One region of the Cytobacillus gottheilii genome, then DNA from elsewhere that is predicted to be linked to it. Evidence: riboswitches for the same ligand, from Rfam matches in the RefSeq annotation. Region 1 holds a riboswitch; each other region holds the start of a gene.

Region 1 (7,442 bases):
TTTAATGTGAATTCACCAGCCATTTGCGGCATACCGCCTTTACGCTGGCCAAGGAATGTGCTGCCTTCTAACATTTCCCAAGAGAAATTATCAATTTTTTCACGGGAAACTAAAAAAGTACCGTCTGTTTGAGTAAGCTGTGCAAAATTAATGACCGGATCATTTGCTCCCTGAGCTGCAACGTAAATAGAAGTTTCAGAACCAACAAGTGCAACATCAATACTATCGGAGAGCAATGCAGTCATTGTTTTATCTCCGCCTGCTGTTGTGGTAAGCTCGATATCAAGCCCCTCTTCCTCAAAAAAGCCTTTTTCAATGGCGACATATTGAGGTGCATAAAAAATGGAGCGCGTAACCTCGCCAATTTTTACTTTTTGCAGATCGCTGCTTCCGCAGGCTGCCAGTGGAATAATAAGTACAAATATAAGCAAAATAGAGAAACTGATTTTTAGAGATTTTTTCATAAGTAAATAATCCTCCTTTACAAACTAACTTGGTGTAAATGCCTAAAATATCGTATGAATAAGGGCGGAATGTGTGATTGCCTATAAAAGAAAAATTATTGTTATCTGACGGAGCTGACTTACATGAAACATTTACATTCTAGAATTCGTTTTCCATCGCCACATCCAGAGGTTGATCTCTTTCTCGTCACTTTTTACGGTGATGGGCTGCTGATGAAAGGCCTGTTGGCAGAGCCTAAAGCAGATGGACAGTACGAAGGGTTTCTTTATCTAAGAGGCGGAATCAAAAACGTAGGTAAAGTAAGACCATCAAGGATTACCCAATTTGCGTCAGAGGGATTTATTGTTTTTGCCCCTTTTTATAGAGGAAATCAAGGGGGAGAAGGGAATGAGGATTTTGCAGGAGAAGACAGGGGCGACGCCTTTGCTGCCTTTGAATTAGTAGAATCGCATCCTCGTGTAAAAAATGTCCATGTCTTTGGATTTTCAAGAGGCGGTGTAATGGCGCTTTTAACAGCCATTCAATTCCCTCAGACTGCATCTGTTGTCACCTGGGGCGGTGTAAGTGATATGTCACTGACATATGTGGAACGCAAGGACCTCCGCAGAATGATGAAAAGGGTGATTGGCGGAACACCGTCAAAATTTCCTGATGAATACCGTTCACGCACTCCTCTATACGAGCTGGAGAAGGTGTCAGCACCTGTATTAATCATTCATGGTGTTAAAGACCAGAATGTGTCAATTGAACACTCTTATCGGCTAGAAAATCGTTTAACTGAGCTTCAGAAACCATATGATAGCTGGTATTTTAAAGAATACACACACTATTTCCCTCCAGCTATGAACAGGAAAATAGTCAAAGACTTAACCGCCTGGATGAAAAAACAAACCAAGACATGATAAAATAGCATAAATGAGTAATATGGAGGAGCGATCATAATGGGAATGCCATTAGAGTTAAATACAATGATTGTGACAAAAGGGAAAGAGAAAAGATTAGATGAAAACAATTTTAAACTGACAAAAGACGGCTATCGCCTTTATCCGCTAGACATCCCGCTTGAAGTCAAGAAGACAAAAGACGGTGAACTGAGCGGAACGGGCATCATCCAAACATTGACACTTGAAGATAATCAGACCACGATTACCTATAAGCTTGTTGCCTTAAAAAGCACTAATTAAAAACAACCCCAATCCGTCACAGGATTGGGGTTGTTTTATTATTTTTATCGGGAGTATTCATACAAATAGTCTTTTGTCTTCGTCTATTGAAGCGGCAAATTTTCTTTAAAGCGTTGGCCCGCCTTTTACAATAATGTCATGTGCCACATGATCAAACTTTTTAAAGTTGTCGCGGAACTTAGCTGCAAGTTCTTTCGCTTTTTTATTATAGGCTTCTTGGTCTGACCACGTTTTGTGAGGCTGAAGTACTTCATCTGGAACGCCTGTTACATGAAGCGGAACATCTAAACCAAAGATTTCATTTTTGATGGTTTCAACATTGTTTAATTCGCCTTCCAATGCTGCTTCTACCATTGCCCTCGTATAGGCAAGCTTCATGCGGCTTCCAGTACCGTATTCTCCGCCAGTCCAGCCTGTATTGACCAAATAAACTTTTGTATTATGTTCATCCATTTTTTTGCCGAGCATTTCAGCATATTGTACTGCTGGAAGCGGAAGGAATGGCGAACCGAAGCAGGTAGAAAATGTAGCCTGCGGTGACGTAACGCCACGCTCTGTGCCAGCCAGCTTGGATGTATAGCCGCTTAAGAAATGATACATGGCCTGTTCTTTCGTAAGTTTAGAAATAGGAGGCAGTACGCCAAACGCATCAGCCGTCAGGAAGATAATTGTATTTGGATGCCCTGCGACACTTGGATCAACAATATTATTAATTGCCTGCAATTGATAAGCAGCTCTCGTATTCTCTGTCAGCGTGTTATCATCATAATCAGCTATTCTAGTTTCATGGTCTAGAGCAACATTTTCAAGAACAGCTCCAAAACGGATTGCATTGAAAATCTGCGGCTCTTTTTCAGCTGCAAGATTAATGCATTTTGCATAGCAGCCGCCTTCGATATTAAATACGCCATTCGGTGACCATCCGTGCTCATCATCTCCAATTAAACGGCGATTGTTATCAGCTGATAAGGTCGTTTTTCCTGTTCCGGATAATCCAAAGAATAAGGCAACATCACCCTCTCTTCCGACATTGGCTGAGCAATGCATCGGGAGGATTCCGTTTTCAGGAAGTATATAATTCATAACCGAAAAAATTGATTTTTTCATTTCTCCAGCATATTCTGTTCCGCCAATCAGCACCGTGCGCCGTTCAAAAGAAATAATAATAAAAGTTTCGGATCCTGTGCCGTCAATCTCAGGATCTGCTTTAAAGTTTGGGGCTGAAATAACAGTAAATTCAGACTTATGACCAGGCAGCTCATCAGCGGTTGGCCGGATAAAGAGCTGATGTGCAAACAAATTATGCCATGCGTATTCATTGATTACTTGAATGGGAAGGCGATGTTTTGCATCTGCACCTGCATATCCTTTAAAGACAAAAACTTCATCTTGATTTTTTAAATAAGTCAGGACTTTGTCATATAAACGGGAAAATGCTTCTTCAGAAATCGGCTGGTTTACAGGGCCCCAATCAATTTTATCAATCGTTGAAGCTTCTTCAACAATATACTTATCTTTAGGGGAACGTCCTGTATATGTTCCAGTAGTGGCACGAACTGCGCCGGTAGAGGTTAACACACCTTCGCCCCTTTTTAATACTTTTTCAACAAGCTGCGGGACAGAAAGCTGAGTTTGAGTATGCTCGGAATTTAATAGTTGTGATAATCCGTTCGACAGGCTAACAGAGTTCATCTGATGAATACCTTCCTTTTTTTAGAATTAGTAGTACAAAGTATGAAAGTGATTACATCTCTCGAATAGTATAACACATTTATATGAATAGTCTATACTATTTGTGTGTGTTATGAAAAAGAATTAAATAAATGTGCAACCCTCCCGGACTGTTTTTTTACATACTTATAATGGGAATGTTAAAATAAAGAAAACAACGAAATGAGCTGATCAAAATGAAAATGACCGTTTTATATGATGGAACTTGTTCATTATGCAAGGAGTCGAGACGTCTTTTCGAAAAGCTCGATTGGCTGGATAAAATAAACTGGGTTTCTCTGCAGGAATATGAAAAAACAAATGGGGAAACAGGGTACAATCAAAAAGAATTGCGCAAAGAAATTCATCTGATTACAGGAAGTGGAAAAGTTTTGAAAGGCTTCTATGCTGTAAGATTGATTATGCTTCAATGCCCGCCTGCTTTTGTGCCTGGTCTATTGATGTACTTCCCGCTCGTGCCCCTTATTGGAAAGCCTATTTATAAGATGGTTGCTAAAAATAGACATAAATTCTTCAGACGAAAATGTGATGATGGAAGCTGTGCTTTGTAATAAATCCGATTGGTTTAATAAGGAATTAGAATTAGTTTAGAAAAATAAATTGACATCCTTTAGACTTGTGCGCTAATATTTACAGTTGAACGGATACTCTCTTATCCCGAGCTGGTGGAGGGACAGGCCCTATGAAACCCAGCAACCTGCTTATTTTTTAAAATAAGGCAAAGGTGCTAACCTGAAGCAAGGATCTAGTCCTTGAACGATAAGAGTGAAAGGCGCGAATTGATTTGCTTTCAACCTTTTCACTTGTGGGAAGGTTTTTTATTTTGCAGTCAGACGCTTTTTTATGGCGGCAGAATCAAGCGGATTTAACTTTCTGTAACCGCTGATTTTCGACCAATTATAATAAAATCGCCATGTTTATTTCATACTACTAAGGGAATGAGTTCCGTATCAATTTAAGATTCATTGTCATACAATAATCTTGCCAATTTGAAGTTAGGGAGGAACCCAGATGTCAACAAAACGCCGTTTGTTTACTTCTGAATCAGTAACTGAAGGTCATCCGGATAAAATCTGTGACCAGATTTCTGATGCTATTTTAGATGCTATTCTTTCAAAGGATGCAAATGCACGTGTTGCTGCAGAAACGTCTGTCACAACAGGGCTTGTATTAGTTGCTGGAGAAATTACAACTTCTACATATGTAGATATTCCAAAGATTGTTCGTGAAACAGTTAAAGAAATTGGCTATACACGTGCGAAATATGGATTTGATGCTGAAACATGTTCTGTTTTAACATCCATTGATGAGCAGTCTGCAGATATTGCTATGGGTGTTGATCAGGCGCTTGAAGCGCGTGAAGGCCAAATGAGCGATGAAGAAATTGAAGCAATTGGAGCAGGAGACCAAGGTTTAATGTTCGGATTTGCTTGTAATGAAACAAAGGAGCTTATGCCGCTTCCTATTTCATTGGCTCATAAATTATCACGCCGTTTAACTGAAGTTCGCAAAGAGGAAATTCTTCCTTACCTGCGCCCTGACGGTAAAACACAGGTAACAGTTGAGTATGATGAAAACAACAAACCAGTTCGCATTGATACAATTGTTATTTCTACTCAGCACCACCCTGAAGTGACATTAGAGCAAATTCAGCGCAATTTAAAAGAATATGTCATTAACCCTGTTGTACCAAGTGAGTTAATTGACGAAAACACGAAATATTTCATTAATCCTACTGGCCGTTTCGTAATCGGCGGACCTCAAGGGGACGCTGGCTTAACAGGACGTAAGATTATTGTTGATACGTACGGCGGCTATGCACGCCATGGCGGCGGCGCATTCTCTGGTAAGGATCCAACTAAAGTGGACCGTTCTGCTGCTTATGCTGCTCGTTATGTTGCGAAGAACCTTGTAGCGGCTGGATTAGCTGATAAAGTTGAAGTTCAGCTTGCATACGCAATTGGTGTAGCACAGCCTGTATCCATTTCTGTAGACACATTTGGAACTGGCAAGGTATCTGAGGATGTTCTTGTTGATGTTGTCCGAAACAACTTTGACTTGCGCCCAGCAGGCATTATCAATATGCTTGATCTGCGCCGTCCGATCTACAAGCAGACTGCTGCATACGGACACTTTGGCCGTACAGACTTAGATCTTCCATGGGAGCGCACTGACAAAGCTGACGCTCTTCGTGCTGAAGCACTTCAGTAATAGCAGATAGCAATTAGCGAAAGAAGCTAATCATTGGTTTAGATGCCGATGGTTAGCTTTTTTTATTGTAGAGAGATTTTCAAGGGCTTAGGTCTTGGAAAGTGAGGAGGGATGCCTTTCTTTTGGAATGAGGAGAGGGGAGCGAAAGAGGTTGGTATGCAGGGCTTATTAATCTAGATATAGGGAAACAGAGGTTGAAAAGGGAGAAATACTCCCTTAGGATTCAGAAACAGGAAAATGGAGTCGCGCAAAAGGGAGAAACATCCCACTATAATCCAGTAAAAGGGAAATGGTGTCGCGTAAAAGGAAGAAACTCACTTCTGAAATCTAGAAAAAGGGAAATAGAGTTGCGCAAAAGGGAGAAACATCCCACTATAATCCAGAAAAAGGGAAATAGAGTCGCGCAAAAGGGAGAAACACCCCTCTATAATCCAGAAAAAGGGAAATGGTGTCGCGTAAAAGACAGAAACACCCCTACAGAATCCAGAAAAAGGAAAATGGTGTCGCGCAAAAGACAGAAACCCCCCTCTATAATCCAGAAAAAGGAAAACAGTGTCGCGCAAAAGGGAGAAACACCCCTCTGAAATCCAGAAACAGGGAAAAAGAGTCGCGTAAAAGACAGAAACACCCCTCTATAATCCAGAAAAAGGAAAACGGTGTCGCGTAAAAGGAAGAAACACCCCTCCATAATCCAGAAAAAGGAAAACAGTGTCGCGTAAAAGACAGAAACACCCCTCTGAAATCCAGAAACAGGAAAATAGAGTCGCGCAAAAGGAAGAAACACCCCTCTATAATCCAGAAAAAGGAAAAAAAGAGTTGCGCAAAAGGGAGAAACACCCCTCTATAATCCAGAAACAGGAAAATAGAGTCGCGCAAAAGGAAGAAACACCCCACTATAATCCAGAAAAAGGGAAATAGAGTCGCGCAAAAGACAGAAACCCCCCTCTATAATCCAGAAAAAGGAAAATAGAGTCGCGCATAAGGAAGAAACCCCCCTCTATAATCCAAAAAAAGAAAAATGCAGTCGTGCCAAAAGGCCTCTACCAGTGAATTTCACATTTTAACACTCGACCAAATCCTAAATTAAGTCATCGCAGCCACAAACCATAAATAATGAAACAAATTCACATCTTTTTACGTCAAATGTATATAGGTGTAACCGCAGATGGTTATCCTTACTGTAAATCGTCAAAGCTAAGAATGATACAACTTCCTGTTTCCTTCCATTTCCAATGAAAGTAACACGAATTTAATACATTAGATAGTGCCATTTTCAGCTAATTAGTGGTAGTATTAGAAGGTATTTGTGTTGAAAGTTTAAAGACTGAAAAGATAAGTGGGTGCTACATACATGTGTGGTTTTATAGGTTGCGTGCATAATCAGGCACAGCAATTCCGTGAAGAAGCTAAAGAACAATTTACAAAAATGAACAATGTGATTACACATAGAGGTCCAGATGATTCTGGCTATTATTACGATGATTATGTTCAGTTCGGTTTCCGCAGACTGAGTATTATTGATATTGAAAGCGGCCATCAGCCCCTAACATATGAAAATGAACGCTACTGGATTATTTTTAATGGAGAGATCTATAACTATGTAGAACTCCGTGAAGAGTTAATTCAAGAGGGACTGACATTTGAAACACATTCTGACACGGAAGTGATCATTGCGCTGTTCAGTTATTATAAGGAAAAGGCCGTTGAAAAGCTTCGCGGCATGTTTTCATTTGTTATTTGGGATAAGCAGGATGAACGTTTATATGGCGCGCGTGATCCTTTTGGCATCAAGCCGTTCTTCTATTTTGATGATGGGGAGAAAACATTCTTTGCATCTGAAAAGAAGAGTAT
Region 2 (7,442 bases), 1.3 Mb from region 1:
ATCTGCCACTTTTAGACAAATAAGCAGTACAATGCCCACAATTAGGTATACGAATCCACCTGATTCAATTGGATGTCCAAAAGAAGGAATCCATTTTGGCAAGAAAAAGATGCCCAGTAATGAAATCGTAGAAAGAGAAAAGAGAAGAAAGAAGTCTTTAATCTTAGTAGATGCTTTGTAAATAGAATTTTGAAGCCATTTAAAGATCAAAATAACATCGAGGGAAATAATAGCTGCTATGATAAAGAAACTGACGATAGCCGTCCCTATATAAAGGGTCTGATCCCTGTCTTTTACATAATGGATAATAATGTCCCCAATCCCGTTAATGACAGCAAAAATGCCTGCTAACTGAAGCAATAAGAAACCTATAAAAAAGGCTGATCTTTTGCTTGGTTCTTTAGGAAGCTGCTTGATCATTTCCTTACAATATGCTGCTGGATCTTCTCCAAACACATCTTTCGCACTTTTCCCTGCGTTCTGCGCATCTACCAAATGATCTAAAAGCTCCAACAGTAATTCCTCAGATTGCTGTTCCGAAACGGATAAACTTGTTCGTATATAAACTAACATATTCTCATAATACTCTTCATTTTCTTTTGTAAGATGTTGGCGTTTTTGATTATTTAGTCGAATTAACTCTTTAGCATTCATGATCATTACTCCTATTCAATAATTTACCAACCGGTTTTTGAATACTGCTCCATTCTGTTTGGATTTCAAACAGTGCCTGTTCCCCGGATGTGGTTAGCTGATAGTATTTGCGTTTAGGACCAGAAGGAGATTCACGCATTTCTCCTTTTATAAGTCCTTCTTTTTGAAGCCGCAGCAGGATCGGATAAATCGATCCCTCACTTACATCATTTAAGCCAAAATGCTGAAGCTTTTGTGATAGTTCATAACCATATACCGTTTCTCTTTCAATAATTGATAAAATACATCCTTCTAAAATTCCCTTTAATAATTGACTTCTAAAAGACATCCTTATTCTTCCTTTTTATTGTATATTGTATTGCAAGATACCGGGGCTTAAAAATGTCTTTCTGGTCAGAAAGATATAGTATGCCGATCGTTATTATGTGCTCATGGTAAGGTCTCTAATACGTTTTGCCTCCTTTCTGGATTTTAAAAATTACTAGGCAGCTGAGCAAATGGTTTTTAATTGTGTAGAAAAATACTCTTAGTGAGTAATCTAATATGTATTACAAGGTAGTGAGATAATCATCTACCTTGTAAAACAATATAGTGTTAGATTAAACGGGAATTTTAAATAAGTCAAGGAATTATTTTCAAAAAAATCCATGAATTCTTTCGGTTATGTAAAGATATCTTTACTTTTTCTTTTGGAACATGTTATACTCCGTGTAAAGATATCTTTACATGGATGGCGGGGAATCATTTGAAGGTTACCAATCGAATTAAGGAAATCAGAATCGCAAAAGGAATTAGCCAAGTTGAGATGGCAGAGGCATTGCAAATTACGAGGCAGACGATCAATGCAGTTGAAAAGCATAAATATAATCCTAGCCTTGAGCTTGCTCTTAAAATGATTAAATATTTCAATGTGCCAATCGAAGAATTATTTACATTGGAGGAGGATACAAAATGAAGAATCTGCAGTATTTAGCATGGGGTTTTATTGTTGTCTGTATGGGTGTGGGTATTCTGATTGCCAAATGGATGATTCCAGACTTGTCATGGAGCGCCGTTGCTGCCAGTATAGGCGGAACGGTGGCAGGTGTTGGACTTGTGGCTGCGGTCGCTAAAATTCGTGAAATGAAAAAAAGAGATCATGTACCTGATGTGGATGAAAGAACATGGAATAACATGAAGAATTTTTATGCCGCTGCGCTATATTTTGTCTTGATTGGCAGCATGGCTGTTGTGATTGTGCTAGTGGGGTTAGGACATGAAACAATAGAACTAGGAGCAATCAGCCTCTATTTGCTGTTTTTATTTATGATTCTTGCCATTGGATCATTTTTAGTCAAAAGAGCATAATACTGGAGTTCCTCCTGCTGGGGGCACCCACCATGTGTTCAATTTAAATTGTGCTATAAGGGCTGCAATTCCCTATTGATATTTGACAATAATTGTATTAGAATAAATGTAATTTCATAATCTTATCCAGAGAGGTGGAGGGATTTGGCCCTTTGAAGCCTCGGCAGCAGACTCAAGCTTTGAGCACTGTGCCAATTCCAACAAGCGTATTTGCTTGGCAGATAAGGAGAACGGTAAATTAAATCTCATCTTATGCTGTCAAAAGCATAAGGTGGGATTTTTTTGTGTCTGCTAAGTATTGAATTTTGCCCGGAAAGCCTAGGACGCTATGTGTTACGTATCAGTATTAATTGTCAGTATAAATCTGACTAATGCGATGAGATTAATTTCATTAGATGAGGTGAAGAAATGATAAGACATATTTCAATTCGATGGGAAGATCGAGAACTGGCAGCGGCAATTCATTATCCAGATTCATATGGGAAAGAAAATAAAAAATATCCCGTCATCGTAATTTGTCACGGTTTTGTGGGAACGAAGGTTGGAATTAATCGTCTCTTTGTCAAAGCTTCTAAAGAATTATCACTGGAGGAATGTGTAATTGTTCGCTTTGACTATGCAGGATGCGGCGAGAGTGAGGGCGATTACGGGCAAAGCTGTATTGATGATTGGATTAGCCAGACACAATCTGTCATCAGCCATTCACTGGGGGTTGAACATATAGACCGTGAACAGTTAGTGCTTATAGGCCATAGTCTTGGAGGTGCTGTTGCCCTCTTGACCGCTACACGGGATCAGAGAGTTAAAAGACTTGTGTTATGGAGTGCTGTTGGTCATCCCTTTAAGGATATAACTGCTATTGTTGGAGAGGAAAGGCTGGAGGTATTGAAGGAGAGCGGCGAATTTGATTACCAAGGATATTCCTTAAGGGAAAACTTTATAGAATCTCTTAAAAAATATCATCCACTAAAACTAGTATCTAAATTTAATGGAGATGTTCTTCTTATACATGGAACAGCGGATGAGGAGATTAGCGTTAATCATTGCTACAATTATTACTATGCATTTCGGACGCGTAAACAGGGAATCTGTGATAAGCGGATTATCAATGGAGCCAACCATACATTTTCTTCTGGGGCAGCATACAGCCAGCTGATACATGAAACAAAGCAGTGGATTGGTCAGAGACATACGCTGGCCATTTAGTATGAACAGAACAGCAGAAACCGAGCGGAAAAAGCGGTAAGTGAGAAAGAGGCTTTTAATCATTTCCGCTCCTTTTTCTTTTCTTAAAATAATGATTCAAGAAATAGAAAAAAACTGTCATGACAGCCAAATATAAAGGCAGCGGTCCTGCAGAATGCTTCAGTGGTAATGGTTCCCCATATACTTGCCATTTTTTATTTGTTTCATCAACATTCTGCTGAAGAGGTGCACAAAGAGGCACTTTCCAGAAACCGAATTCCTTATTGGCGAAAACCAGTATTTTATCTCCTGCTTTATATGTGTTTCCCCAATCGTTATCCTCATATATTTTAACCTTCGTCTTGTCTACACCTTTCCATGACTGCACAACTTCAAGTTTAGTATTTTTGGTCAGGTCACTGCTGCTGATCACTTTGCCGATAAATACAGCTTCATAGTCATGTATGGCCTGCGAGGGATCAGGTATTGCACAGTCAAGAGCGTAGATCTTAGTGGGAAATACGAAAAAGGCTAATACCAGGATAATCAGAATGATATTTTTGTAAGGTCTCATATTTTACTTAAAGATGAAAACTGCCTTCCAATGTAGCCGGGAGAAATAGGTGTAAGTCCCAGTTCTCTTGCCCAAATAGAGAGCTGCCCAATATGGTGAATTTCATGCGCCACTAAATGATGCAGAATATCAGATACGGTATGAAACTCATCTTCCCATGGGATATAAACTTTTTGATTATATGTATGTGGCTCTATTGCCGTCATAAAAACTCTATTCTCAGATAATGTTTGCTGAGAAAGAATTTTCAGCTGATCTAAACTTTTATAAGAGTCAAAGTCGAAAATCACATCGTCCTTGCTTTGGATCGCACGCAGCCAGCTATACTCTACATCGATAATATGAAACAGTGTATATTGAATACTGCCGACACCGCCGACTCGCTTTTGCAGCAATGCTTCTGGAGAAAGCTGCTCACACCAATGCAGCCATTCATCTCGAACTTGCCAGTTATACTCAAAAAAAGACAGCATCATAACTCCCCCTTTTATTTAATACATACTATTCTATTCTTTATTCGAAAATCCTCTAGGTATTTGGTTTTTCTAGTGCGATGATCATGAAATTCCGCAAGTTTCATAGGTTTTCCTCCAATCCTTTTTGGTGGAGGTGCGTATGGATAATAGAAAGGAGTGAAATAGAGTATGAGAATACAGAATAGGCGGCGGACGAGAGGTCCTGGTTTCTGCTTGTCGGGTGGCTACCGCTATTGCGGTCCAGGCTGCAGCGGTCCGGGAGAGCCGATCAATTATGTGGATTCCTGCTGCAAGAAGCACGATGAGTGTCTTAGAGAATATGGAAATAGCTGCAAATGCGATCAAGTATTGATTCAATGTGTGGAGTCGAAATTAAACAATTGTACAGACGAGGGGAAGAAAGCTCGATTAATATCGAGATTTATGAAATTTAGAATGTCGATGAGATGCGGACGATGGGCTGAATAGTCTTTTTGAATGTGTCCAGCTTCAGCGCCAAAAAAAGGGAGAGGAGCTCCCTTTTTGCGTTTGGCGGATATTTTTGGCGGATATCGGCTTTCCAGAGCGGTTTTCCACCGCTTTTTTACTCAAATGCTCTGCTAATCTCTCTAAAGTTGTGAAAAAGGTTTAATTTTAATTCAAATGATCGCTTTTTCCAATAACGAACTCAGTAATTTAGACGAATCAGACCAAGAGAGCCCCAAATATAGTGTTCCGTGCGTTTTCAGTCCGCTCCTCCGATCAAGCCCACCACATCTCTGCTGCTGGCTCACTGAATAAAAGCGGTTTCAAATTTGCTGCTGCTTTAGAAAAGCCTTCTTCTACGGACATTAACCCATCTTCATGCTCAATGCTGACGACATAATCATATCCATATAAACGAAGCGCGCTGATCATGTCTGCCCACGTTTTGGTGTCATGTCCATACCCGACAGTACGGAAATTCCATGAGCGGTTTTGCATCTTACTGTAGTCAGTCATATCCGTTATTCCATTTCTATTCACATTCTGCTGATCAAAGATGGTATCTTTTGCATGGAAGTGGAAAATAGCATTTTCTCTGCCAAGAATTTTAATCGCCTCGACAGGATCAATGCCTTGCCACCACATGTGGCTGGGATCAAGGTTAGCACCAATTGCGGTGCCGCAATGTTCCCGCAGCTTCAGCATGGTCGCAGGTGTGTGAACAGAAAAACCGCCGTGAAGCTCGAGGCCGATTTTCACGCCGAGCTCTTTAGCTCGTTCATTTTTCTTGCTCCAATACGGAATGATTTTCTCCTCCCATTGCCACTTTAGCACTTCTTGAAAATCATGAGGCCACGGAGCTACTGGCCAGTTCGGATAGAGAGCATTCTCATGATCTCCCGGACAGCCGGAGAAAGTGTTCACTACTGGAATTTCAAGCTCCGCTGCAAGCTCCATCGTTTTGTTCAGCAGTATATCTGCTGGTTCGGATATAGCCTTTTGCGGATGAAGGTGGTTCGAATGGCAGCTTAATGCACTGACTATTAAACCATGACTATTAATATCCTTTTTAAATTGATTAAGAGCACTGCGATCACTGAGCAATGTATCAATTGAACAATGGGAATCTCCCGGATAGCCGCCAGTACCGAGTTCAATTGCTTCAATTCCTTTAGAAGAAACAAATTGAAGCATGTCATAAAATGATTTATTTGAGAATAAAACTGTAAAGACACCTAATTTCAAAATAGACCCCTCCAATTATTATTTTCAGAAAATAAAGAAATGTAATCCGTTACATAAACTAAGTTATTAAAAAAAACATGATAAATCAACTGTTTTATGAAATTAATTTTCAGTATTGACAGATAATTCCGTGTGTAATATCATCGAATTGAAATCGATTACATCTTTAGCAGTTCAGCAATACAGAAAGTAGGCAAGAAAATATGGCGAATATCCAGCAGGTTGCAAAGCTAGCAGGTGTATCTGTTGCAACCGTCTCGAGAGTATTAAACGGACAAAGAACAGTAAGTGCTAAAACTAGATTTAAAGTTGAGCAGGCAATTGAAAAATTAAATTATGAACCGAGCATGCTCGGCCGAAACTTAAGAAACTCTGAAAGCAGAATGCTGCTGATCTTAATTCCAGCGATCACAAACCCATTTTATTCGGAGGTTATTAAAGGAATTGAGCATATCGCGATCAGTTCGAATTATAATATTTTGCTCTGTGAAACCGATTCAAGTCCTGAGCGTGAAAATATTTATTTTGACCTGGTAAGAACAAAAATGGCTGACGGCATTATATCAATGGACCCTGCTGTTAATACCGAAACACTTAAAGTTCTGGCAAAAAAGCATGCCATTATTCAATGCAGCGAGTACACGCCAGACAGCGGGATTCCTTATGTGACAATCGATAATGAAAAGGCCTCTTACCAAGCAGTCAAGCATTTAATACAACTAGGGCATAAAGCAGTTGCGATCATTAATTCAGATGAGAAGTACTTGTATGCCAGACAAAGAATGATGGGTTACAAACGGGCAATCATGGAGCATGGATTAGAACTCAATGAATCGTATATCATTCATACACAGCAGCTTGGATTTGAGCAAGGACAGCAGGCAATGAGGAAGCTTTTAAGTCTTGGCGAAAGACCGACTGCAGTATTTACGGTATCAGATTTGCTTGCAATAGGAGCTTTAAAGGAAATTAATAATCAAGGATTGCATGTACCCAATGACATTGCAGTAGCAGGCTTTGATAAAATTGATTTTTCTAATATGACCAATCCAACTTTAACAACGGTTGCACAGCCGATGTATAAAATGGGGACCATTGCTGCTGAAATGCTCATTGCAAAAATAAAAGGTCAAGAAGTCGAGGATGTCATTTTAGACCATGAATTAGTCATACGCCAATCAACTTTAGGATAGACATCAGCTAAGATCAGCGCTCTGTTATTAATGATTTGATAATAGAGCGCTGACCTTACATGTAAATGTAATCGATTACATTAAAGGTGGCATGATGTAAAACTAAAAAAAGGGGTGGATCGCTTGAAACGCTTATTAATGATTGGTCTTACTGTTTTTTTACTAACGATTCTTGCGGCGTGCAGCGAAGAAGGCAGTGGAGACGGCAACGGAGAAACTGACGGTGAAAAAAGTTTGAAAATTGGGATTTCTCTTCCTTCCGCTACACATGGATGGATGGGAGCGCTAATTGAGGAAGCTGAA
Region 3 (7,442 bases), 990 kb from region 1:
ATTATCCGAAAAAGGTGCTCTTGAAGTTACAAATTCAAGCTTAACCAATTTAGAAGTAAATGCACTTGGAATCAACAAAGCGATGGGGATAAAGGCTGTATGTGAAAAACTTGGCGTTTCCATTGACAATGTCATGGCATGCGGGGATAGCTTAAATGATATTGCCATGATTAAAGAATCCGGCTGGGGTGTAGCCATGGGCAATGCTCAAGAGATTCTTAAGCAAACAGCAGATGCAGTAACAGAACATCATAATCATGATGGAGTTGCCAAAGCGATTCGTAAGTGGGCGCTAGGCAAACCTGTTGAAGTATTTTCATCATAATGTACAGTAAAAAACCAACAGACCAAATTGGGCCTGTTGGTTTTTGTTTTAACACTTAAGCTTTTGCTTCGTCTTTCTCATAAACTGGCACCCAGCCTTCTTGGGTAATGAAAAGTCGGATTGCCACAACCTTACGATCATCAGCTAACGTGAAGTAATGTCTAGTATTTTCAGGTACAGAAATCAAATCACCAGGATTTAAATGGACTTCAAAAAACCGGCTGTCTTTTCCCTGAATAACAAAGACTCCATGGCCACTCACAATAAAACGAACTTCATCATCTGTATGATGATGCTCTCTCTGGAAATTTGTTAACAGCTCTTCTAAATTTGGAGTGTTTTCAGATAGTGAAATGATGTCCGCAGCTTTATATCCCCGTTTTTCAGAAATCTCTTTAATTTCATCATGAAAAGCGTCAAGGATCGACTGTTTATCATCATCTGATAGATTGAATTTTTCATGCAATTCACCATCCAGTTTAGCCATATTCCAATTTTCATAGATAACTTCCTGACTTTCTAAAAATGCCGCAACCTCTGCTTGCTCTAAAATAACTTCCTCTGAATTTTGAAATTGAATAGTAGCCATTAATTTTTTCCTCCCGTCAATTGTAAAAGTTTTAATTTATATTGAAATAAAAATTCACTTGCTTCCAATAATTTTTTTGCCTCAAATCCGTTCCTGCCCCAAACGGTGATGCCATGATTACGGATTAGAACAGCTCCTTTATCACTGTTTATATGTTCCTTAAATGCTTCAGCTAAACGCGGGATAGAGGCATAGTTATTGATAATAGGGATGGTAAGAACGGCATCTTCTTCCCATAAATCAAAAGCCTTAATTAGCTCTTGATCCTGAAATTCCACTTGGCCATTCTCTCCATAAAGTTCTGAGATTACATTGTTAGCCACAGTATGTACGTGCAGGCTGCAGCCGGCATTACTTTGACGGTATATAGCAGAATGGAGCAATGTTTCAGCAGAAGGTTTTAAGTTTGTATCTTCAACTGGCAGACCTTCTAAATTGACCAGTAAAAAATCCTCATTCGTTCTTTGTTTTTTATCTTTACCGCTTGCAGTTACATAAAAATGTGAAGAAGTATCACTTACTTTTATGGCTAAATTTCCGCTTGTGCCCATAAACCAATCTCTTTGAGCCAATTCATCTTTTATGTCTGCTAATTCATTCCACTTTTGTTCATATAGATTCATATTTTTACCTCAATCATTTCTTCTAATTTATTAATAATGTCGTAGAAGTTATGGAATGACTGGTAAGGAATGTCATATTGTTCACATTTTTTGATAAGAAAGTCTCTGGCGAATACATGGTTTGCCAACTTTGCTGCCTGCAAATCGGTAATTGAATCTCCGATCACAATTGTTTCCATGTCTTGATCTGAAAGTGAACGAATAATCGATGGCTTGCAGCATCCGCATCCTTGGGAAGAACATAAATCATCACATGAATGAGGATAAACGATGTTAATCTTCTCACCCGAAAACTCTGCATGATTGCAAAATATGTTCTCAAAAGGTCCATAGGGTTCTAATACAGGATGTAAGAAGAAATCAATTCCCCCGCTGACAATGTATAACGGAATATCGTGTTTTTGAGTAAATGAAATAAATTCACCAAAGCCTTCACGAATTTTTGCATTTTCTAAAACATAAGAAATAATTTCATCTTTAAGAGAGGAGGGCAGCAGTGAAAATAATTGTTTGACACCTTCCTGGATGGATAGCTCCTCGTTTAAGATGGCATTTTTGATTTCATTCGCTTCAGCAGAAGCGAACTTTTCCATAATCATAATAATATTGTCACTTTCAGTAATCGTGCCGTCAAAATCGCAAAATATAATTGGATTCACATTCATACAACTCCCCATAAGTCTAAAGCCGATTTTAATTCTTTATGCTGAGATGCTGCCTCCTCAAGTGTAATGCCTTTTAATACTGCGTCGACAGCTTGCCGGAATGCTTTACCTCCTCCAATGGCGCCCTGGGGATGGCCGTGTACTCCTCCGCCGGCATTGATAATGCAATCTGTTCCAAAATCATTGATTAGCTTAGGCACTAAACCGGGGTGAATGCCCGCAGATGGTACTGGAAATGCTGCCGCCAAGGAAGATTCCTCCCGCAATGCCTGAGCGATCCTTAAGGTTTCATCTCGGGGCATTGCAACACTTCCATATGGGGAAGGGAATAAGGAAAAATCTGCTCCTGCATAGCGGACTAGTTTTCCAAGCGCTAATGAACTTGACAATCCATAGAAGTCTGAAGAAATGAATGCTCCGCTAAACGCAGGGTGTGCCATTAAAGGCAAGGCAATTTCATCGTCTTCAGCTAATTCCTGGAGTACATCCAGCCCATATGTATGAACATTAAAAAGAAGTGCATCTGCTCCGAGCTCCTTTGCCTTTCTGGCTTGGTCACGCAACTTAGATGTCCGCCCAGTTAAGTTGACTGCATATAGAGTTCGGTGTCCAGTTTCCTCGTAAACATTCTGCAAAATTTCTCTCGATGACACAATGCGTTCATTAAAAGGAGTAAGCTCGTTCTCAAATAAGATTTCATCATCTTTTACAAGATCTACTCCGCCTAATGCTTGATTTTTCAGCTGTTCATTTAAAAAAGGTAAATCCCTGCCAATAACTCCTTTAAAAATACTCATGACAAGTGGCCGATCAAATACTCCAAGCGACTCTCTTATCTGGGAAATTCCAAAGCGGGGACCAGGAAAGTGAGCTGTTATATCTGAATCAAACTCAAGGTCCAAAAGTTTTATTTCTCCGTCTAAAGAGAGCTTGCCAAAAACAGTTGTTAAAATGGCAGGCAAATCAGCGGTAAAGTTGGCGGAAGGATAAGCAATTTTTCCTTCTGCCCTTACTTCACCAAAGCGGGAAGGGTGCTCATCATCATAGAATTCTCTCACTGACACAACTCTGCCTTTATGTTTTCTTAACTGTTCCTGATCGACAGCGGGGAGATCTGTCCAAGATCCTACAGTTAATCCAAGGGCAATACTTTCAAGTTTAGCTTCCAGTTTTCCGGGCTTTCCGTATATTTGATAGGTTGCAATGATTTCACTCATATAAATCTCTCCTAAACACTTTGATTATAGGGTTTTGTGCAGCATTAGGATAATAGCTGAAAAGCAAAAAACCTCTTCACATAAGAAGAGGTTAATAAAAGTATTAACAGCTTCTTATCTTCCAGCTAATGCTGCAAGAATTAGCACCGTGTCCATTCATTTGGATCGGTTGCCGGGTATCATCGGGCTCGTCCCTCCACCTGCTCTTGATAAGAAAATGAAATTTTATAAATTAACTGAATATATCCCGTATTATTACATCACCAATTCATTCTGTCAATTATGAATTTTTAAAATTGAGGTTATCAGATTATACGATCGAAAACTGAAATTATTCTTGAGAATAAGTTAAACAACGCTAGTGCCTTTTAGGGTAGCTGTTTAAGATACATAGTATGGAGGATGCAGCTGAAAAATGATCAAAATATTGTATGCAGAAGTAATTTTTCAAACATATGTGGCTTAGTAAATAAAAAAACATTTGACATATTCAGAAAAGTGGTGCTAACATTTTCCTCAAGTAAACAACTTGAATATGTGATTTACACTCTTATCCAGAGCTGGCGGAGGGAAATTTGGCCCGATGAAGCCCAGCAACCGACCGTAATATCGTTGTGAGACGAGGCGCAGTTAAATCGCGCCAGAGGGCACGGTGCTAATTCCATTCAGAGAGAAATCTTTCTGAGAGATAAGAGGCGATAGATAATTTCGATTGCCTCTTTCTGATGAAGGAGGCATTTTTAATTTTGCGAAAAAAAATGCCGGCTTCATAAAACTCAGCAATTACATTGAGAGGAGTGGCGGCATGGCCATATTAGCAAAACAATCATACGAAAGCTTAACAGAGGATACAGCAATTCATTTAGCAAAAGAACTGAACCTTTTTCCTGAACACGCATCGTTATCTTGCATTGAAATAGGTGATGGGAACTTAAATTATGTCTTCAAGATAAGTGATAGGATAACAGGCTCAAGTGTCATTATTAAACAGGCACTTCCATATGCAAAAGTTGTAGGAGAAAGCTGGCCGCTGACGATTAAGAGGTCAACGATCGAAGCAAACGCTTTAAAAAAACATGGTGAATATGTGCCCCATCTAGTTCCAAAAGTGTTTGCAGCAGATGAACATTTAGCCATTACCGTTATAGAGGATTTATCACATTTAGAAATAGCTAGAATTGGACTGATCAACGGAGCTGAGTATCCTAATCTATCACAGGATATTGGAGAATATTTAGCAAAGACACTTTTTTTCACCTCTGATTTTGCACTTCATCCTTTTGAAAAGAAACGTCTTGCAGCACAATTTTCAAACCCGGAACTATGTAAAATCACGGAGGACTTAGTTTTTACAGATCCATTCTTTAACCATGATTCGAATGATTATGAACCGGAGCTTGCTGAACTAGTTTACGAACTATGGAAAAACACAGAGCTAAAGGTTGAAGCAGCTAAATTGAAAAGGTCATTTGTAACAGAAGCAGAATCCCTTTTACACGGAGATTTGCATACGGGCAGTATTTTTGCGGGCCCTGCAGAAACAAAGGTCATTGATCCGGAATTTGCTTTTTATGGTCCTATTGGTTTTGATGTCGGCCAGTTTATCGGCAACTTACTATTTCAGTCTATTGTCAGAACAGGTGTAAAAAGAGACATGATTCATACTCACATAAGAACGACTTGGGATGTTTTTTATTCCACGTTTTCTGAATTATGGGAAAGTCATAATATTGAACCTTTTTCTAAAACAGAAGGAGTGAAAGAGGATTTTTTACAAAAAGTTTTCAGGGATACTTTAGGGTTCGCAGGCTGTGAACTGATCCGCAGAACAATCGGACTATCTCATGTAAAAGACCTGGATGGAATTGAGCCTAAAGATCAAAGAATTTTGTTTAAGAAAAGGGCCATTGAACTTGGAACGACACTCATCTTAAACAGAAGCCAATGGACTTCTATTACAGACCTCATTGGCAGATTGGAGGAGGAAATATCATGACAATTCCAGTTTCAATTCTTTGGAATCAAGATCAACTAACCATTTTAAATCAGCAAAAGCTGCCGCATGTTATTGAATATATACATTTAGACACAATAGAAGCAGTTTTTGATGCGATTATCAGTTTAAAGGTTCGAGGAGCACCTGCCATCGGAATCACAGCTGCATATGGTTTGGCAATCGGAGCAAGTCAATTCTCAGCAGAAAAGTTAGAGGACTTTCAACAGGAGCTTCATGAACAATACATTTACTTAGCAGGTTCCCGGCCAACTGCTGTGAATTTATTTTGGGCTCTTGAAAGACTAATGAAAAAAGCAGAGACTGCGAAAACAGTGGAGGAAGCAAAGGCGATCCTTTTAGCTGAAGCAATAGCTATTCACAAAGAGGATGAGGAACATTGCCGGAAGATTGGTGAATATGCACTGTCTGTACTTGGTGATTACAGAAATGTTATGACCATTTGCAATGCAGGTTCTATTGCCACTGCAAAATATGGAACAGCACTGGCACCTTTTCATTTAGGTGCAGAAATTGGCAAGGAGTTTCATGTTTATGCATGTGAAACAAGACCCGTATTTCAAGGATCCCGTCTAACGGTTTGGGAGCTGCAGCAATCAGGGGTAGAGGTGACATTAATTACCGATGGCATGGCCGCTCACACAATTCAGGCAAAAGGAGTGCAGGCCATCATTGCAGGTGCTGATCGTATAGCAGCAAATGGAGACAGTGCCAATAAAATCGGTACATTGGGATTGGCTATTTTAGCAAAAGCTTTTAAAATTCCGTTCTATATTGCTGCGCCATCATCAACGTTTGACTTAAATCTTGCAGACGGTACACAAATTCCAATTGAAGAAAGAGATGAGAAAGAAATAACTCATATTGGAGAAAGCAGAATTGCGCCAGAAGGAACGCTGGTATATAACCCTGCATTTGATGTGACCCCTAATGAATACATAACGGGGATTATAACAGAAAAAGGGATTATCTATCCTGATTATCAAAAAAACATTCACAATACCCTTGGTGAGCAAATTGGAGAGGAAGTATCACAATGAAAAAACCTTTAACACTGGTGTTTATAACGATTATTTCACTACTTGTCTTATTAACAGGGTGTCAGCCCAAAGGGGAAAGCGCAAGTGAGCCTGCAGGCGGAAAGGTTTCTGCAGATGAAAAAGAGCATCCTCTAGCCAATAAAAAAATAGCTCTCATTATGCAAATCAATTTAGGAACATTTTCAGCTCAATACATTGAAGGTGTAAAAGAGCAGGCAGAAAAATTCGGAGGAGATGTGACCGTTTTTACTTCTGAAGGTGATTTGGCGAAAATGGCTTCTAATTTGGATGCAGCAATCAACCAAAAATTTGATGGGATCTTAATTGATCACGGTACAAAAGAAGCCTTGACTGCAGGCATTGAAAAGGCAGAGGAAGCAAATATTCCTGTAGTCGTTTTTGATGCTGACGTAGAGGTTGAGGGAGTTCCTGTCTTACAGCAGGGTGATGAGCAAATGGCTGAAATGACATTAAATAAGCTTGCAGAAGATGCTGGAGGAAAGGCGAATATCGTAAAAATATGGGTAGCAGGCTTTGCTCCAATGGAACGCCGGCAAATTGCTTATGAACAATTTATGCAAAGCAACCCGGACATAAAAGAAGTTGCATCATTTGGTGCTGCAACTGCCAATACAGCGCTGGACACTCAATCACAAATGGAAGCAATATTAAAGCAGTTTCCAAATGAAGGAGATATCACAGCAGTGTGGGCTGCCTGGGATGAATTTGCCAAAGGAGCCGTTCGTGCGCTTGAACAGGCAGGTCGCACGGACATTAAAGTTTATGGCATCGACATGAGTGATGAGGACCTGCAGATGATTCAAGCAGAAAATAGCCCATGGGCAGCAACAGCAGCTGTTGATCCAAAGGATATTGGACGTATTCAAGTCCGCTATTTATATCAGAAAATCAATGGAGAATCACCAGAAGACAAAATCATTTTAGATCCTGTATTTGTTGAAAAAAGCA
Region 4 (7,442 bases), 220 kb from region 1:
TAGCAAGGAAAAGACCTGCTTGAGCACGCTCATCTACTTCCATTTCTAACACATCTTCACCATCCATTACGATGCTGCCAGATGTAACTTCATATTTCGGGTGACCCATAATCGCAGAGGATAATGTTGATTTCCCTGTTCCGTTTGGTCCCATGATTGCGTGAATCTCTCCGCCTTTAACTTCAAGATTAACACCTTTTAATATCTCTTTGCCTTCAATTTCAACATGAAGGTCTTTAATTGTTAAAGTTGATGCTGCCATAATAATACCTCCGTCAATTATGAAAGATTTGTATAAATCGGCTTTGCCGCAAACCTCTTAGTTTAATTCTCATTTTATTCTCATTACAATCTTATAACAAATGAAAAGTGATATCAACTCTTTCAGAACATTCGTCTATGGAATAAGAGAATATGTCTAATTATAGAGTTTTTTTCCGTCTTTTTAAACTTTTTAGTATATGTATGCTCTAAAGTTATTCTCCCCTTTCTGAAAGGCTCAAATTCAGTGCAGAAATCCTATTTAACTATTTTCTGCGACTAACTTGGATTGTATGTGAAAATAGCCTGAAATAAAGATCGTGAAAGACTTAATTTTATTTCCTTTATGATCACTGCAAAAGAAAAAACCAGCTCAATTCAGATGAGCCGGTTTCTTCCTATATATATAACATTAAGAATGTACTTTTCTTTCTAAATCGGCAACCATACGCTGGCTTTCTACATATTCCTTTTGCCGCTTTTCTTCAACTTCCATTCGCACATCATGCTTTCGGCTGTAAACCTCATATCCGACTCCATGGGCTCCACGCATGGCCTTTTCCATTTCACTCGTATAATTTAGGTTTAGCTGGTTAATAACGAACCATTCCTTTCAAATTTCCGCTGTGCGGATTATTTACTATAAAATCGTATCATTGACTGTATACCCGACACAATAACGGTAAAACCTGATATATCGTGATATATGACGCTGGTTCAGTCTGAAGGTCACTTGAAGGAGTCAGTTCGTTTAATTGCTGGAGTTTAATCTTATTTAAAGCAGGTTTCTAAAAATCAAGACATATAAAAAAGCTCCTGCAAACACAGGAGCTTTTTTATATTATTCAGATACAGGTACAACTGCACCTTCATATTTTTCAAGAATGAAATCTTGGATTTCTTGTGAGTGAAGAACTTCTACTAATGCCTTGATTGCTTCGCTCTCCTCATCACCACTGCGAACAGCGATTACGTTTACGTATGGAGATTCTTTGTCTTCGATTGCAATAGAATCTTCAATTGGATTTAATCCAGCATCAATTGCATAGTTAGAGTTAATTAGAACTGCGTCACCTTCGCCATTGTTGTAAATTTGCGGAAGAAGGGATGCTTCATATTCAGTATCGAATTCTAGGTTCTTGCTGTTTTCTTCAATATCTTCGATTGTTGCTGCTGTTTTTTCAACGCCTTCTTTAAGCGTGATTAATCCTTGCTGTTCTAATAATGAAAGGATACGGCCATGGTCAGCAACAGAGTTACTCATAATAATTGTTGCACCATCTGGAAGTTCATCTAAGCTCTCATATTTTTGAGAGTATACACCAATTGGCTCGATGTGAATTCCGCCAGCGTTTACGAAATCGTAATCATTCTCAGCGATTTGTGCCTCAAGATAAGGGATGTGCTGGAAGTAGTTAGCATCAATATCTCCAGCCTCTAAAGCTTGGTTTGGCAAAATATAATCTTGGAATGTAGTGATATCCAGTTCAAAGCCTTTCTCTTCTAAAAGAGGTTTTGCTTCTTCTAAAATTTCAGCATGCGGAACGTTTGAAGCGCCAACTTTAAGTGTTGTCGTTTCAGCTTCTTCACCGCCGCCTGCATTGTCTCCTTCAGTACCTTCATCAGAAGTTCCGCAAGCAGAAATAATTAGTGCTACTGTTAAGGCTAATAAAATTGATAACCATTTTTTCATCTTTTTTCTCTCCTATCGTTTGTCTAATTTTGATGTTATAAAATCACCAATGAATTGGATGATAAATACAATAATTAATATAATAATCGTTGCTACAAGCGTTACATCTGCACGGGTACGCTGGAAGCCTTCTAAATAAGCGAGGTTTCCAAGTCCGCCTGCACCAATTACACCAGCCATAGCTGTATAACCTACTAACGCAATGGCAGTAACTGTAATACCAGAAACTAATGCTGGCATTGATTCAGGTAGAAGCACTTTCCAGATAATTGTGCTAGTTTTAGCACCCATCGATTTCGCTGCTTCAATAACCCCTTTATCAATTTCCCTCAAACCTATTTCAACCATTCGGGCATAAAATGGCGCTGCTCCGATAATAAGAGCAGGCAATGCTGCATTTTGACCAATCATTGTGCCTAAGATCAGCTTTGTAAAAGGAACTAAAAGTACAATTAAGATAATAAATGGAATAGACCTAAAAATATTAACAAAGGCACTAATGACTTTATTAACAGGAGCATTAGCCCAAATATTTCCTTTGGCTGTTAAAAAGAGCAGCAATCCTAAAATAGTACCCAGGATAAAGGTTGCAAAAACCGATATAGCCGTCATATATAATGTTTCTAATGTAGCTTCCCACATTTTATCCCATTGGACATTTGGAATGAGTGAATTAACCATTAGAAATCACCTCCACTCCAACATTCTGGGAATGGATATAGTCGATTGCCTTAGCAATTTCCGTCTGTTCCCCATCAAGATGAATAAATAATGTTCCATAAGAACCCTTTTGTGTTTGTGATATTTTCCCTTGCAGAATATTTACTGTAACCGAGTAATGACGAATTAAATTCGTAATAAGCGGCTGTTCTGCAGCCTCACCAACAAAGCCAAGCTGAATGACTTGCCCCTGTGGATAAAGGTCGAGTAGATGCTGAACAGTTTCCTTCGTCTCTTCCGGTTCAGTCACTTGCTGTACAAATCTCTTTGTAATCGGTGCAGTTGGGTTTTTAAATACTTCAAGAACAGGTCCTTCTTCAACAATCTGACCATTCTCCATCACAGCTACACGGTGGCAAATTTTGCGAATTACATGCATTTCATGTGTAATAAGTACAATGGTTAAGCCAAGTCGTTCATTAATATCGACAAGCAGTTCAAGAATTGAGTCTGTTGTCTGTGGGTCTAACGCAGATGTTGCCTCATCACACAGCAGCACCTTAGGATTATTCGCCAGTGCTCTCGCAATGCCAACCCTTTGTTTTTGCCCTCCGCTCAGCTGGGAAGGATATGCATCCTCTCTCCCCTCTAAACTAACAAGACGGATGAGTTCATCCACTCTTTTTATTCTTTCCTGCTTCGAAACGCCTGCGATCTCCAGTGGAAAGGCAATATTCTCTCTAACATTTCTGGACCATAGCAGATTAAAGTGCTGGAAAATCATACTGATCTCTTGTCTGGCCTTTCTTAAGTCACTGCCTTTAATGCGTGAAACTTCGTTATTGGCAACGACTACACTGCCTTCAGTAGGAATTTCCAAACCATTTAGCATACGGATTAATGTACTTTTCCCCGCTCCACTGTAGCCAATCACTCCAAAAATTTCGCCTTCTTTAATTTCAAGGTTCACTTGATCAACCGCGTTGACCTTCCCTTTTTTCGTTGCAAATATTTTCTTTGCATTTTTTATAGAAATCATATGTTGTTTCACCCTCTCATTCCTGACATTGCCTATACAATAGTTTTTGATTGGACGATGCCTTTCATTCTCCTCAATTTCAGAAAACACATTAAAATATCTTTTAACCAGTCAAATTTTCCAATTCTTGAAAACTAGCAAAAAATAAAAATGCCTTTCTGTTATGAGCAGAAAGGCATTAAAAAAAGTCCTTTCTCTCATCTATCAAAGCCATAAGCTTTGAGTGAATTGGCACCATTTCATTTTCATGACGGTTGCCGGGCTTCATAGGGCACTTCCCTCCACCTCTCTTGATAAGAGCTAAACATCTATATTCAATTCGTTTACATTCATTTATAAATTACGAATGCTATCGTATCACGGTCATGATAAGGGTGTCAACTAAAAAAGTGAATTCCAAAATATTCTATATCTGCTCTGATAAGACTTTGTTTAAGCTTTAGCGGCAAGTGTTGTGATTCCTGTTGCCGCCTCAATCGCCTGCTCTAGATCCTCAATTAAATCTTCTGCATTTTCAATTCCGACAGATATGCGGATTAAATCTTCAGGCACTCCCGCAATTTTTAATGCTTCATCGTCCAGCTGCTGATGGGTTGTGCTTGCAGGATGGATAATTAAGCTTTTTGCATCGCCTACATTGGCAACGTGTGCCCAAAGATTAAGGTTATTAATTAAAGCAGCACCAGCTTCTCTTCCGCCTTTAATGCCAAAAACAACAACAGACCCTGCACCTTTTGGCAGATATTTATCTGCTAAAGCCTTGTCTGGATGTTCTTCATCTCCAGGGTATAACAGCCAATTTATAGCAGGATGGCTTTTGAGATAGCTGATAATTTTCTTTGTATTTGCCACATGCTCCTTCATGCGCACGTGCAAAGTTTCAATTCCTAAAGTGAATTGGAATGCATTTTGCGGACTTAAAGCTGGACCCAGATCACGCAAAAGCTGAACACGTGCCTTTGTGATATATGCAGCCTCACCAAGCGCCTCACTGTAAACTAAGTTATGATAGCTTGGATCGGGTTCAGTAAAGCCTGGGAATTTCGGTGAATTCCAGTCAAACTTGCCGCCATCTACTATAATCCCTCCCATCGTTGTTCCATTGCCGAGAAGCCATTTGGTGGCAGAGTGGATCACAATATCTGCACCGTATTCAATTGGCCTGCACAGATAAGGAGTAGGGAAAGTATTATCAATAATTAACGGTATGCCATTTTCATGAGCAATAGTCGCTACTGCTTCAATATCCAGCACTTTTAAGCTGGGGTTACCAATTGTTTCTGCAAATACCGCTTTCGTTTTATTCGTAATTGCCTCTCTAAAAGCTTCCGGATCTTGCGGATCAACAAACTTTACATTTATCCCATACTTAGGCAATGTGACTGCGAACAAATTATAGGTGCCTCCGTATAAGTTAGATGCGGCGACAATTTCGTCTCCGGCACCAGCAATATTTAGTATTGATAAAGTAATTGCAGCCTGACCACTTGAAACAGCCAGTGCGCCGATGCCACCTTCAAGCAGTGCCACTCTTTCTTCGAACACACTTACAGTCGGATTATGTATCCGTGTATAAATATAACCTGGTTCCTTTAGTCCAAAAAGGTTTGCAGCATGTTCAGTATTTTTGAATTGATAAGCATTATTTTGATAAATTGGAACTGCCCGAGCACCGGTTACTGGATCCGGTTCTAATCCTCCGTGAATACCCAATGTTTCGAAACGATATTTTTTTTTCCTTTCAGTCATGTCGATCTCTCCTTTTAATTGGTTTTCGTTTGAGTATCATCATGCTGCATTCGCTCCATACGATAATTCGTAACAGCGAAAGACCCTCTTCAAGAAGAAGAGGGTCTGGAATTCACAACTCTTCTTATCTTTCAGAGCATCTGCTCTGCTGGATTTAGCACCGTGTAATTAACCGGTTGCCGGGTTTCGTAGGGCCAGTCCCTCCACCTCTCTTGATAAGAATATTAAATTTTCATATTTGTTTGAAATTTTAACATATAGGATATACCCAGTCAACAAGAAACCATTAATTTTTTCCAAGATATAAAATTGTTTCTAATAAAAGAATACTGCGAAAAGGGCCTTTTATTTGGATTGGCTGTTCTTTCATCAGTTGCCGCAGCTTTATTTTTTGCTGAAAAAGATGAGTCAGAGTTGTTTTAGGGCCATAAATCTCCATCTCACATTCCATTTGAGAAGTAACATCAGCCCTCCCGTCTTCAATCCGTAAATATAGGTGTTCAGCCTCGCTATGAAAATGCACCGTCAGCCTGCGATTCTGCAATACTTGAAAGACATGCTGTTTTTGCTCTAATTCTTGAATAAAGGATTTAGCCAGCTGTTCCATTGGAGTACACCTCAAAATTCTTAGTCTATATAAGCTTTATTCCGTGGAACTGCGTCTTTATCCTGCATATTTTATTCAACAAATTAACCAAAAAAAAGACAATGACCGCTGCTATTACGGTATTGTCTGGGATTATTTCCTGAGAAATATGTCAGTTGAGAGCAGGCTACGCTGTCATTTGTGCGATTTTTTTAGGATTAAAGCGTTTAAAGACAATGAGGAAATAAAGTGAACCTATTAAATACAGTATCGCCGTAATCGTGAAAACAGTAGCGTATCCCCAATAAGAACCATACATCATCACAATACCCGTTGAAACAGGTCCCATAACTGCCCAGCCTAAATTAAAGACCATCTGGTTCACAGAGCTGGCAAATCCTTTCATAGAATCGTCAACTTTTGACATCATCAGTGACATTTGTATAGGATTTCCCGCATTCATTAAAGCCTGCCGGAAAAGAAAGCCGATTGCTGCAAGCCAAAGCTGTTCTGTATAAGCGGTTAAGAGTAAAAATGGCAGTGATGATAGCTGTAAAATAACGACCGCTTTCACTTCACCAAATCTTTGTACTACTTTAGGTCCGATAATCATGGCTACTGCAGTCATTGCCTGCCCAAGTGAGATAATCATCCCGACTGCTGAGTTTGAAGCGGCAAAACGATCTGAAAAATATAGATTTAAGTAAGGTATAACTAATCCTGCGCCGACACCAATAATTAATTGTGCGACTGCAAATAGAACGACAATCTTTAAACTATCTTTTCTTGCCGACAAGGCAGCCTTTACGGAATCAGACTTAGATTTATCAATAGAATTCGTCACCTTGCGGCTTTCTTGGAACTTTATAATCGGGAAGATTCCAATTAGGAAGATAATACCTCCCAGCATCAGTGTAACTCTTATGCCGTTCAGTTGTGACATAAACAATGAGAAGAAATCAGTTAATAATCCGCCGCTGAGGTTGCCAATGACATTTGCCCCAGTCATAATGGCAAAGTGAATGCTGAATAAGTGCACCCTTTGTTCTGCTCGAGAGTTTTCAGCGAGCCAAGGAATACTTGAGACTTGTAAAAAAGCAGATGTTAGCCCAGTTGCAAAAGCAGCCGATAATAACATTGCCGGCCCTTCAGCCAGGCTGCGGATCATCAAGACGGCTCCGGTTGCGATTGCACCATAAAGCATAATGTTTTTTCTGCCAAACCGATCGCTTAATAAGCCTGCTGGAATAAGGATGATTGCCGTTGCCAGTGATGTCAATGAAATCACTTGCCCATTCATCCCATCCGAATAGCCTAATTCACGAATATAAAAGTTGTAAATAACCATAAAAATACCTAAACCAATTTGTGTAAAAATATTGGCTAGAAAGGCACGCCGGATATTTTGATTATATCCTTTAATTTGGTGAACCCACTCTTTATAGAACATGCTC

Evidence for each region. Region 1 has a riboswitch for S-adenosylmethionine ahead of metK (methionine adenosyltransferase). Riboswitches for the same ligand answer to the same signal wherever they lie in the genome.
Region 2: it holds a riboswitch for S-adenosylmethionine, as region 1 does, so the genes downstream of both, J1899_RS01570 (alpha/beta hydrolase family protein) here and metK (methionine adenosyltransferase) in region 1, are expected to answer to the same signal.
Region 3: it holds a riboswitch for S-adenosylmethionine, as region 1 does, so the genes downstream of both, J1899_RS12685 (2,3-diketo-5-methylthiopentyl-1-phosphate enolase) here and metK (methionine adenosyltransferase) in region 1, are expected to answer to the same signal.
Region 4: it holds a riboswitch for S-adenosylmethionine, as region 1 does, so the genes downstream of both, J1899_RS18865 (methionine ABC transporter ATP-binding protein) here and metK (methionine adenosyltransferase) in region 1, are expected to answer to the same signal.

What each region holds. Positions count from the first base shown of each region.
Region 1 covers NZ_CP071709.1:3,557,219-3,564,660, reverse strand. Annotated here, with positions in the region: gene J1899_RS17555 (ABC transporter substrate-binding protein) at 1-464, opposite strand, end outside; gene J1899_RS17550 (alpha/beta hydrolase family protein) at 588-1,367, shown strand; gene J1899_RS17545 (DUF2584 domain-containing protein) at 1,407-1,649, shown strand; gene pckA (phosphoenolpyruvate carboxykinase (ATP)) at 1,755-3,341, opposite strand; gene J1899_RS17535 (thiol-disulfide oxidoreductase DCC family protein) at 3,557-3,931, shown strand; SAM riboswitch class I at 4,030-4,146, shown strand; gene metK (methionine adenosyltransferase) at 4,392-5,591, shown strand; gene asnB (asparagine synthase (glutamine-hydrolyzing)) at 6,943-7,442, shown strand, end outside.
Region 2 covers NZ_CP071709.1:286,488-293,929, forward strand. Annotated here, with positions in the region: gene J1899_RS01550 (DUF1129 family protein) at 1-654, opposite strand, end outside; gene J1899_RS01555 (PadR family transcriptional regulator) at 644-982, opposite strand; gene J1899_RS01560 (helix-turn-helix transcriptional regulator) at 1,400-1,609, shown strand; gene J1899_RS01565 (hypothetical protein) at 1,606-2,001, shown strand; SAM riboswitch class I at 2,121-2,229, shown strand; gene J1899_RS01570 (alpha/beta hydrolase family protein) at 2,410-3,207, shown strand; gene J1899_RS01575 (hypothetical protein) at 3,263-3,760, opposite strand; gene J1899_RS01580 (DinB family protein) at 3,757-4,236, opposite strand; gene J1899_RS22530 (Parvovirus coat protein VP1-like protein) at 4,405-4,704, shown strand; gene J1899_RS01585 (sugar phosphate isomerase/epimerase family protein) at 4,978-5,946, opposite strand; gene J1899_RS01590 (LacI family DNA-binding transcriptional regulator) at 6,150-7,139, shown strand; gene J1899_RS01595 (substrate-binding domain-containing protein) at 7,254-7,442, shown strand, end outside.
Region 3 covers NZ_CP071709.1:2,571,889-2,579,330, reverse strand. Annotated here, with positions in the region: gene J1899_RS12705 (Cof-type HAD-IIB family hydrolase) at 1-325, shown strand, start outside; gene J1899_RS12700 (1,2-dihydroxy-3-keto-5-methylthiopentene dioxygenase) at 381-914, opposite strand; gene J1899_RS12695 (methylthioribulose 1-phosphate dehydratase) at 914-1,537, opposite strand; gene J1899_RS12690 (2-hydroxy-3-keto-5-methylthiopentenyl-1-phosphate phosphatase) at 1,534-2,196, opposite strand; gene J1899_RS12685 (2,3-diketo-5-methylthiopentyl-1-phosphate enolase) at 2,199-3,419, opposite strand; SAM riboswitch class I at 3,531-3,635, opposite strand; SAM riboswitch class I at 3,967-4,114, shown strand; gene mtnK (S-methyl-5-thioribose kinase) at 4,225-5,415, shown strand; gene mtnA (S-methyl-5-thioribose-1-phosphate isomerase) at 5,412-6,473, shown strand; gene J1899_RS12670 (sugar ABC transporter substrate-binding protein) at 6,470-7,442, shown strand, end outside.
Region 4 covers NZ_CP071709.1:3,775,676-3,783,117, forward strand. Annotated here, with positions in the region: gene sufC (Fe-S cluster assembly ATPase SufC) at 1-262, opposite strand, end outside; gene J1899_RS18850 (YuzK family famiily protein) at 674-826, opposite strand; gene J1899_RS18855 (MetQ/NlpA family ABC transporter substrate-binding protein) at 1,103-1,954, opposite strand; gene J1899_RS18860 (methionine ABC transporter permease) at 1,967-2,635, opposite strand; gene J1899_RS18865 (methionine ABC transporter ATP-binding protein) at 2,628-3,653, opposite strand; SAM riboswitch class I at 3,848-3,953, opposite strand; gene J1899_RS18870 (O-acetylhomoserine aminocarboxypropyltransferase/cysteine synthase family protein) at 4,086-5,402, opposite strand; SAM riboswitch class I at 5,524-5,624, opposite strand; gene J1899_RS18875 (SCP2 sterol-binding domain-containing protein) at 5,689-6,009, opposite strand; gene J1899_RS18880 (MFS transporter) at 6,176-7,438, opposite strand.